Regions from separate parts of the Streptomyces daghestanicus genome, predicted to be linked through region 1. Evidence: riboswitches for the same ligand, from Rfam matches in the RefSeq annotation. Region 1 holds a riboswitch; the other holds the start of a gene.

What was found. A riboswitch is a leader RNA that binds a small molecule or an ion and turns the genes downstream of it on or off. The one in region 1 is predicted to bind cyclic di-AMP.
Region 2: another riboswitch for cyclic di-AMP. It lies ahead of Sdagh_RS16620 (transglycosylase SLT domain-containing protein); the one in region 1 lies ahead of Sdagh_RS23745 (LysM peptidoglycan-binding domain-containing M23 family metallopeptidase).

The regions. Positions count from the first base shown of each region.
Region 1 covers NZ_BNDX01000011.1:317,548-321,371, reverse strand. The annotation lists gene Sdagh_RS23755 (MBL fold metallo-hydrolase) at 1-246, opposite strand, end outside; gene Sdagh_RS23750 (SGNH/GDSL hydrolase family protein) at 433-1,218, opposite strand; gene Sdagh_RS23745 (LysM peptidoglycan-binding domain-containing M23 family metallopeptidase) at 1,450-2,331, opposite strand; cyclic di-AMP (ydaO/yuaA leader) riboswitch at 2,336-2,495, opposite strand; gene Sdagh_RS23740 (tyrosine-protein phosphatase) at 2,917-3,714, shown strand; gene Sdagh_RS23735 (DUF6126 family protein) at 3,721-3,824, opposite strand, start outside.
Region 2 covers NZ_BNDX01000008.1:1,571,700-1,575,523, reverse strand. The annotation lists gene Sdagh_RS16630 (GNAT family N-acetyltransferase) at 1-489, opposite strand, end outside; gene Sdagh_RS16625 (HAD family hydrolase) at 720-1,523, shown strand; gene Sdagh_RS16620 (transglycosylase SLT domain-containing protein) at 1,534-2,031, opposite strand; cyclic di-AMP (ydaO/yuaA leader) riboswitch at 2,036-2,198, opposite strand; gene Sdagh_RS16615 (polyprenyl synthetase family protein) at 2,862-3,824, shown strand, end outside.

The DNA.
Region 1 (3,824 bases):
GTGGACGGGGATCGGCGCGGCGGGAGCCCGGAGGGTCCGTGCCGCACGGTCGAGGTAGTTCTTGGCGAACTGCGCCGTCGAGCCGGAGGGCCGGGTGCGGGCGGGGCCTCCCGGGTTCTGGAAGACGCCGTCCGCGAAGTGCGGGGATCTGCGGATGCGCGCCATGCGCTCGCCGCTCGGGTCCGCGCCGAACGCTTCGGGCCGCAGCGCGTACAGCCCTGAGCTGCGGGAACGGAAACCGGCCACGGTACCTCCAGGTGGAGTAGGACAGACCTTCATTATGGTCGTCCGGTGTGACAGCGGTCTCCGCCGCCGGTCGTCCGGCCGACACCGCCCCGGAGGGCCTCCCGGGCAGCGGCCGGCGCGGGCCGCCCCGGGGAACTCACCCGCGCACAAGGCCCCAGGAGTCCCCCTGAGGCCCACGGGAACGCCTCAGGCGACCGGCGCGATCCGCATCCTGATGTCGTCCGCCGACAGCGTCCCCTTGGCCATCACATGGTCGCCGGAGGACTCACCGCGCAGCCGGCGCCCGATCCACGGCACCAGGTGCTCCCGCGCCCACTGCACGTCGTCCCGGCGGATGTCGAAGGTGCCGCGCGGCGGCAGCGGCGGCCAGGGCTGCTCGGGGTCGGCCGGCACCGGCAGGCCGAGGGCCTGTCCGGCGCGCAGCGCCACGCGCGTGTGCCCCTCGGGCGAGAGGTGCAGCCGGTCGGTGTCCCAGGCCCGGCGGTCCTGCACGCTGCGCAGCGACCACAGGTCGAGCACCGGGCAGCCGTAGCGGTCGGCGACGGCCCGCACATGCCCGTTGTACGTGGCGATCTTGCCGCGCAGGTGTTTCAGCACGGGCACCCGCCGGGTGTCGAAGCCGGTCGTCACCAGGACCGTGCCAGCCGCCGCGGCGAGCGCCGCCACCGCCCGCTCGAACCGCTCCGCCACCTCGTCCGGATCGGTGCCGGGCCGGATGATGTCGTTGCCGCCCGCACAGAAGGAGACCAGGTCCGGTTTGAGGCCGACGGCCTGGGGCACCTGGTCTGCCACGATCTGGTCGAGCAGCTTTCCGCGTACGGCGAGGTTGGTGTACGTGAAGTCGCCCTCGGGCCGCCGGTCCGCGAGCAGGACGGCGAGGCGGTCGGCCCAGCCGACGAACGCCCCGTCGGGGCCGGGGTCACCGACACCTTCGGTGAAGCTGTCACCCACGGCCACGTACGACCCGATCACTGCTCTCTCGTCACTCTTCGAATCGTCTGCCACATCGGCCCATGATTCACCTTCGAATGTGACCTACGCGACCGTAGGCAGGGGTTGACGGGCGGTGAGAAAGGCCACTCCTAAAGTGTTGGCCAACTCAGGAATAAGCGCAGCCCGTTCCCTGCGGCGCCGGCGTCGAAGGCCGGACCCGGGGATCGGGGTCCGGCCTTCGACGGGCAGCGGGGTGGCGTCCTGGTGGTGTCAGACGGTGACGCCCTGCGACCGCAGGTAGGCCAGCGGGTCGATGTCCGAGCCGTAGTCCGGCGTGGTGCGGATCTCGAAGTGCAGGTGCGGGCCGGTGACGTTGCCGGTGGCACCGGAGAGGCCGAGCTGCTGTCCGGCGGTGACGGCGGCGCCGCTGGAGACGGAGATCTGGGACAGGTGGGCGTACTGGGCGTAGTGGCCGTCGGCGAGCTTGATGACGACCTGGTTGCCGTACGCGCCGCCCCAGCCGGCGGAGACGACCGTGCCGGCGCCCACGGCCTGCACGGGCGTGCCGGTGGGGACGACGAAGTCGGTGCCGGTGTGGTAGCCGCTGGACCACATGCTGCCCGACTGGTGGTACGGGGTGCCGACGGCGCCGCCCGCCACGGGAGCCACGAAGGAGGCGGCCGAGGTGACCGCGGCCGTGTCGGCCGTCTTCTCGGCCTTCTCCGCCTTCTCGACCTTCTCGGTCTTCTCGGTCTTCTCCGTCCGGGCCGAGGCGCCCGAGGACTCGGCGGAGTCCGTGCCCGCCGCCTTGCCGCCGAGGGTGAGGGTGAGCTTGAGGCCGGGACGGATCAGCGACGGGTCGTCGCCGACGGCGTTCCGGTTGTCGGCGTAGAGCTTCTTCCAGCCGCCGCTGACGTGCTGGTCGTCGGCGATCTTCGCGAGGGAGTCGCCGGCCACCACGGTGTACGTGGCCTTCTGGGCGGCCTGCGCGGAAGCGGGGGCCGACACGGTGGCGGACTGGGCGGGAGCCGCGTGGGCCCCGGCGGCGCCCATGAGCGGCAGCGCGAGCGCGGCGCCACCGGTGCCGGCGACGGCCAGGGTGCGGGTCAGACGCTGGGTCTTGGTACGGCGGTGCTTACTCTTCGCGGGCATGTCGAATTCCTCTCCGGCGCCTGCGAGGTGAGCTGTCGGGTGCGGACTGGAGATGCCCGGCCGCGCCGAATGGCGCGGCTTTACCCCTAGCCTGTTCCGGGAACCGGAACAGGCGGTGTACCTGTGGGTCCCCCGCTCCTGCCGAATACGGGTGGTGAGTGGGTGCGGTCTCCGGTCGGCGGCAGGATTAGGCGTCCGTCCGGATCGGAGGTGAACGTAAGGGACCAGGTCGCACAGCGACAAGCGCGGGGTTTCCGGTAAAGGCGTTTCCCTTGATCCATTGAGGGAAAGATCCGTCACCCTGCGTCGACGGTGAAAAGGCCGGCGAGGGCAAACGCCCTTGAAAAGCACCTCGATTACATGGACATGCGGCGCGACGCACCGTCACGGATATGACGCTGCTCACGCGGTCATTCACCAGCGACTTTTATTACAGGCCGAGTTGGAAAGAAACCGTCAATTCGGACAGATGCAACAGACGTTACACGAAGGGGCAATAGCGACCCCTCGGAGCGGGGAAATGCCGTATCGTCGGCTGTGCCCGCCGCCGAGCAGCGGCAGCGGCACCGAGTGGGAGGAGTCCTCGTGACGCAGCAGGTCCCGTCGACGGAGCCCGAGCTGGCCGGAGTACGCAATTTCCGTGACGTGGGCGGCCTGCCCACCGTGGACGGGCGGCGGGTGCGGTTCGGGGTGCTGTTCCGCAGCGGCCACCTCGCCCACGCGACCGCCGAGGACGCCGCGTTCCTGACGGGCCTCGGCCTGCACACCGTCTTCGACTTCCGCAACGCAGCCGACCAGAAGCTCGAAGGCCCCGACGTGTCCCTGCCGGGCGTGCGCAATGTGAACCTGCCGCTGTCCGACCCCGCCGACGGCGCCGAGTTCTGGAAGATGGTCCGCGACGGCGACCTCGACCAGCTGCGGGAGATCCTCGCCGACGGCAAGGGCGCGGGCCGGATGATCGCGTCGTACCGCTCGATCGTCACGGACCGCACCGACGAGCACTCGCGGGTGCTGCACGCGCTCGCCGAGGACAGTGTCCCCGCCCTGATGCACTGCGCGGCCGGCAAGGACCGCGCGGGCCTGTCGATCGCGGTGACCCTGCTCGCCCTGGGCGTGGAGCGGGAGGCCATCGTCGAGGACTACCTGAAGTCCAACGAGAAACACCGCCGCTACAAGGTGAAGCGCAGCGGCTCCGCCGCCTCGGCCTACTCCCCCGAGGTCATGGAGCTGCTCAGTCCCCTGTTCGACGCGCGCGCCGAGTACCTGACGGCGGCCTTCGAGACGATCGAGCGGACCTGGGGCGACGTCGACACCTACCTGGAGCGGGGTCTGCGGATCACCCCGGCCACCCGGGAGCGGCTGCGCGACCGTCTGCTCGACTGAGTCCGGCTACTTCGCGCCGACCTCGAAGAGCAGGTAGACGAAGGCCGCGAAGACATGGCCGACGGCGATGTAGACGATGAGCCGCACCCACAGGGCGCGGGGGAACTTCT
Region 2 (3,824 bases), on a different contig from region 1:
CCGGCCCAGCCGCCGCTCCTTGGCGAGGGTGGTCCTCAGGAACTTCGGGGACCGGACGCGCAGCGCCTCCTCGTACGCCGGGTAGCCGTCGGCGACGTCGATGACGTGGGAGGCGTGCACCTCGGCGGCGTACGGCGTGAACAGCCCTTGGCCGGCCTCCAGGTTGTCGAAGGCGAAGCTCGACAGGGAACAGGCGCGCAGCAGCCGGCGCGGGTCGGGCAGCGCGCCCTGGCGCAGCACCGCCCCCTGGCGGTCCGACACCCCGAGACCGATGGCCCGGCCCTGCCCCAGCGGCCCGCGCTCGTACGGCAGGAAACCGGCTCTCTCGCCGCCCTCGTGGAGCACGGCCACCCGCGCTCCGGGACGGACCGCGCCCACCGCTTCGGTGAACTCCGGTTCCATGAAGGGGTTGCGCGGGGCGTGCGACTTGGCGCGCAGCTCACGCCAGTGCTCCCGTTCCTCCGCGCCCAGTTCCCCCGGCCTCAGCACACGAACGCGTCCACTGCTCAACCCGACCCCCCGATCAAGTCCCCCTGGACAGAAGGAAGGTACCCCTGGGCCCGCGCGGAGGGTAGAGAGCAGAGCATGTTGCTGCCAACCGGTGCACAGCTCTTGAACCGCCTTTAGCCGGTGTTGCGTGCGGTTTCGGACAGACGGGTGTGTGAACCGGGGTGTGACGGAGGTGAGTCGGACGCCCGCCGTGTCCGTATTCTCTGATCATGGACCCCACCGCATACGCACTCGTCGCCACCGATCTGGACGGAACGCTGCTCCGCGGCGACGACACCGTCTCCGAGCGCTCGCTCGCCGCGCTCGCGCGGGTGGCCGGGGCCGGCGCGCACCACCTGGTGGTGACGGGTCGGCCGGCGCCGAGAGTGCGCCCGCTCCTCGGCGACCTCGGCGGCGGGGGGCTCGCCGTGTGCGGCCAGGGCGCGCAGGTGTACGACGCCGGCGCGGACCGGCTGCTGTGGTCGGTCACCCTGGACCGGGAGCTGGCCGAGACCGCGCTCGGCAAGATCGAGGCCGAGGTGGGCGAGGTGTACGCCGCCGTCGACCAGGACGGCGTGGACGGGCTCACCCTCATCGAGCCGGGCTACCTGATGCCGCACCCGACGCTGCCCGCCGAGCGGGTGGACCGGCGCGACGACCTGTGGGCGGCGCCCATCAGCAAGGTGCTGCTGCGCCACCCGTGGCTGGGCGACGACGAGCTGGCGGACGCGGCGCGCGCGGTGGTCGGTTCGCTGGCGACGGTCACCATGTCGGGGCCGGGGACGGTCGAGCTGCAGCCGTGCGGGGTCACCAAGGCGACCGGGCTGGCGCTGGCGGCCGAGCACCTGGGGCTGAGCCCGCGGCGGACGATCGCCTTCGGGGACATGCCGAACGACATCCCGATGTTCCTGTGGGCGGCCCACGGCGTCGCCATGGCCGGCGCCCATCCGGAGCTGAGGGCGGTGGCCGACGAGGTCACCGCGTCGAACGAGGACGACGGCGTGGCCGTCGTCCTCGAACGACTGTTCAGCTGAGCCGCGGGGCTCAGTACGCGCTGTAGACGTTGTCCATGGAGCCGTACCGGTCGGCCGCGTAGTTGCAGGCGGCGGTGATGTTGGCGACCGGGTCGTACAGGTCCCAGGAGGTGCCCTCGACGTGGTAGGCGTCGAAGGTCGGCTGGATCACCTGGAGCAGGCCCTTGGACGGGGTGCCGTTGACGGCGTTGATGTCCCAGTTGTTGATGGCGAACTGGTTGCCGGACGACTCCCGCATGATGTTGCGGTAGATGCCGTTGTAGGTGCCCGGAATGCCCTTCTCGGCCATGATGTCGAGCGACTGGCGGATCCAGCCGTCCAGGTTGTTGCTGTAGCCGTTGGCCGCGGTCAGGGCGGCCGTGGTGGTCGCCGTCGTCGAGTCGGCGGCGGACGCGCTGGTGGCGCCCATGACCGGCAGGGCGAGCACGGCGGCGCCGGCGCCGAGGACGGCGAGCTTGCGGGCGAGACGGTTGGTCCCGGTGATCCGCCGAAGGCTGTTGGCAGGCATGGTGAATCCCTCTCCTGACGCCTGCGGGGTGAGCTGTCGGGTTCGGGCGGGGAGGTGCCCGGCCGCGCCCTGTACGGCGCGGCTTCACCCCGAGCCGCTCCGGTCCGAGGACCGGCGCGGCGACTTACCTGGGTCCCCCGCTCCTGCCGTGAATGTGTTGAGTCGGATGGGTGCCGGGCGGTGGCAGGATTCGGCGTCCGCTCGACAGGCCGGGAACGTATGCGACAGCACATGTCCGGAACAAGTGCGGGTTTCACCTAACGTGCCTGTTGACCTTGGTCTGAGGCATTTGGGGTGCTTGATCCTTTGCGACTGCCAAGAGTCAACTCGCTTGCGCGGCAAGGGGATGGCGGCCTCGGGGCGCCGACGCGCGGACCGGCCGGGACGTGAGTCAACTCACGGGCGTCGACAAGTGGCGCAAATCGGGCAATGACGTCAACTGGGGTTTTACGGGCCAGTGATGGCGGAGCGGGGGTGCCCCGCTCACCGGGGCCGGGGTGAGGCGGGAGCGGGGGCCGGCGGGGCGAATGGGTGACGTTCCCGGGTCGCACGGCGTTGGGAGGAGTGGTGGGATCTTCGGTGGGCCCCGCACGCCGGCGCCCCCGGCGGTCCGGCGGTGTCCACGTCGGCGCCGCCCCTCGATGTCGATCCTTGTCCGCTCATATCACCTGATCAAAAACATACAGCTCATGATCCGATACCGACCGGCCTGTAACGGTGGGCGCTATCGGTGATCGAAACGTGACCGGATACGCTGACTTGAGTGAGGGCAGCGACTTATCGACCAGCCGTGTAACCGCGAGTAGACACCAGCAGACAGGAGACCCCTCGTGACCGTCGTCGGGCCGTTCGGGCTGAGCGTGCGGGACCAGGCTCTGGAAGCCGATGTCCAGGCCGGAATGGCGGCAGTCGAGGAAGGGCTGCTCGAGGCAACCAAGAGCGAGGTGCCCTTCATCACGGAGGCCGCCCAGCACCTGGTGAAGGCCGGCGGCAAGCGGTTCCGGCCGCTGCTGGTGATGCTCGCGGCCCAGTTCGGCGACCCCTACGCCCCCGGCGTGGTGCCCTCGGCCGTCGTCGTGGAGCTGACGCACCTCGCCACGCTGTACCACGACGACGTGATGGACGAGGCCGCCGTGCGGCGCGGGGTGCCCAGCGCGAACACCCGCTGGGACAACTCGGTCGCGGTCCTGACCGGCGACTTCCTCTTCGCCCGGGCCTCGCAGATCCTCGCCGACCTCGGCCCCGAGGCGGTCCGGGTGCAGGCCCTGGCCTTCGAGCGGCTGGTCACCGGCCAGATCCTGGAGACCGCGGGACCGCAGGACGGCCGGGACCCGGTCGACCACTACCTGGACGTGCTGGGCGGCAAGACCGGCTCGCTGGTGGCGGTCTCGTGCCGGTTCGGCGCGATGATGTCCGGCGCCGACGAGACCGTGGTGGACGTCCTCACCCAGTACGGCGAGCGGCTCGGCGTCGCCTTCCAGCTCGCGGACGACGTCCTGGACATCGCCTCCGACTCCACCGAGTCCGGCAAGACGCCCGGCACCGACCTGCGCGAGGGCATCGCCACCCTGCCCGTCCTGCGGCTGCGCGAGCGCGCGGCCCGGCTCGGCCTGGCCGATGACCTCGCCCTGTGCGAACTGCTCGCCTCCGACCTCACCGACGACGACCGGCACTCCGAGGCGCTGCGCCTGCTGCGCGCCCACCCCGCCCTGGAGCAGGCGCGGCGGGACACCGTCCGGTACGCGGAGGACGCCCGCGCCGCCCTGGCCCCGCTGCGGGAGTGCGACGCGAAG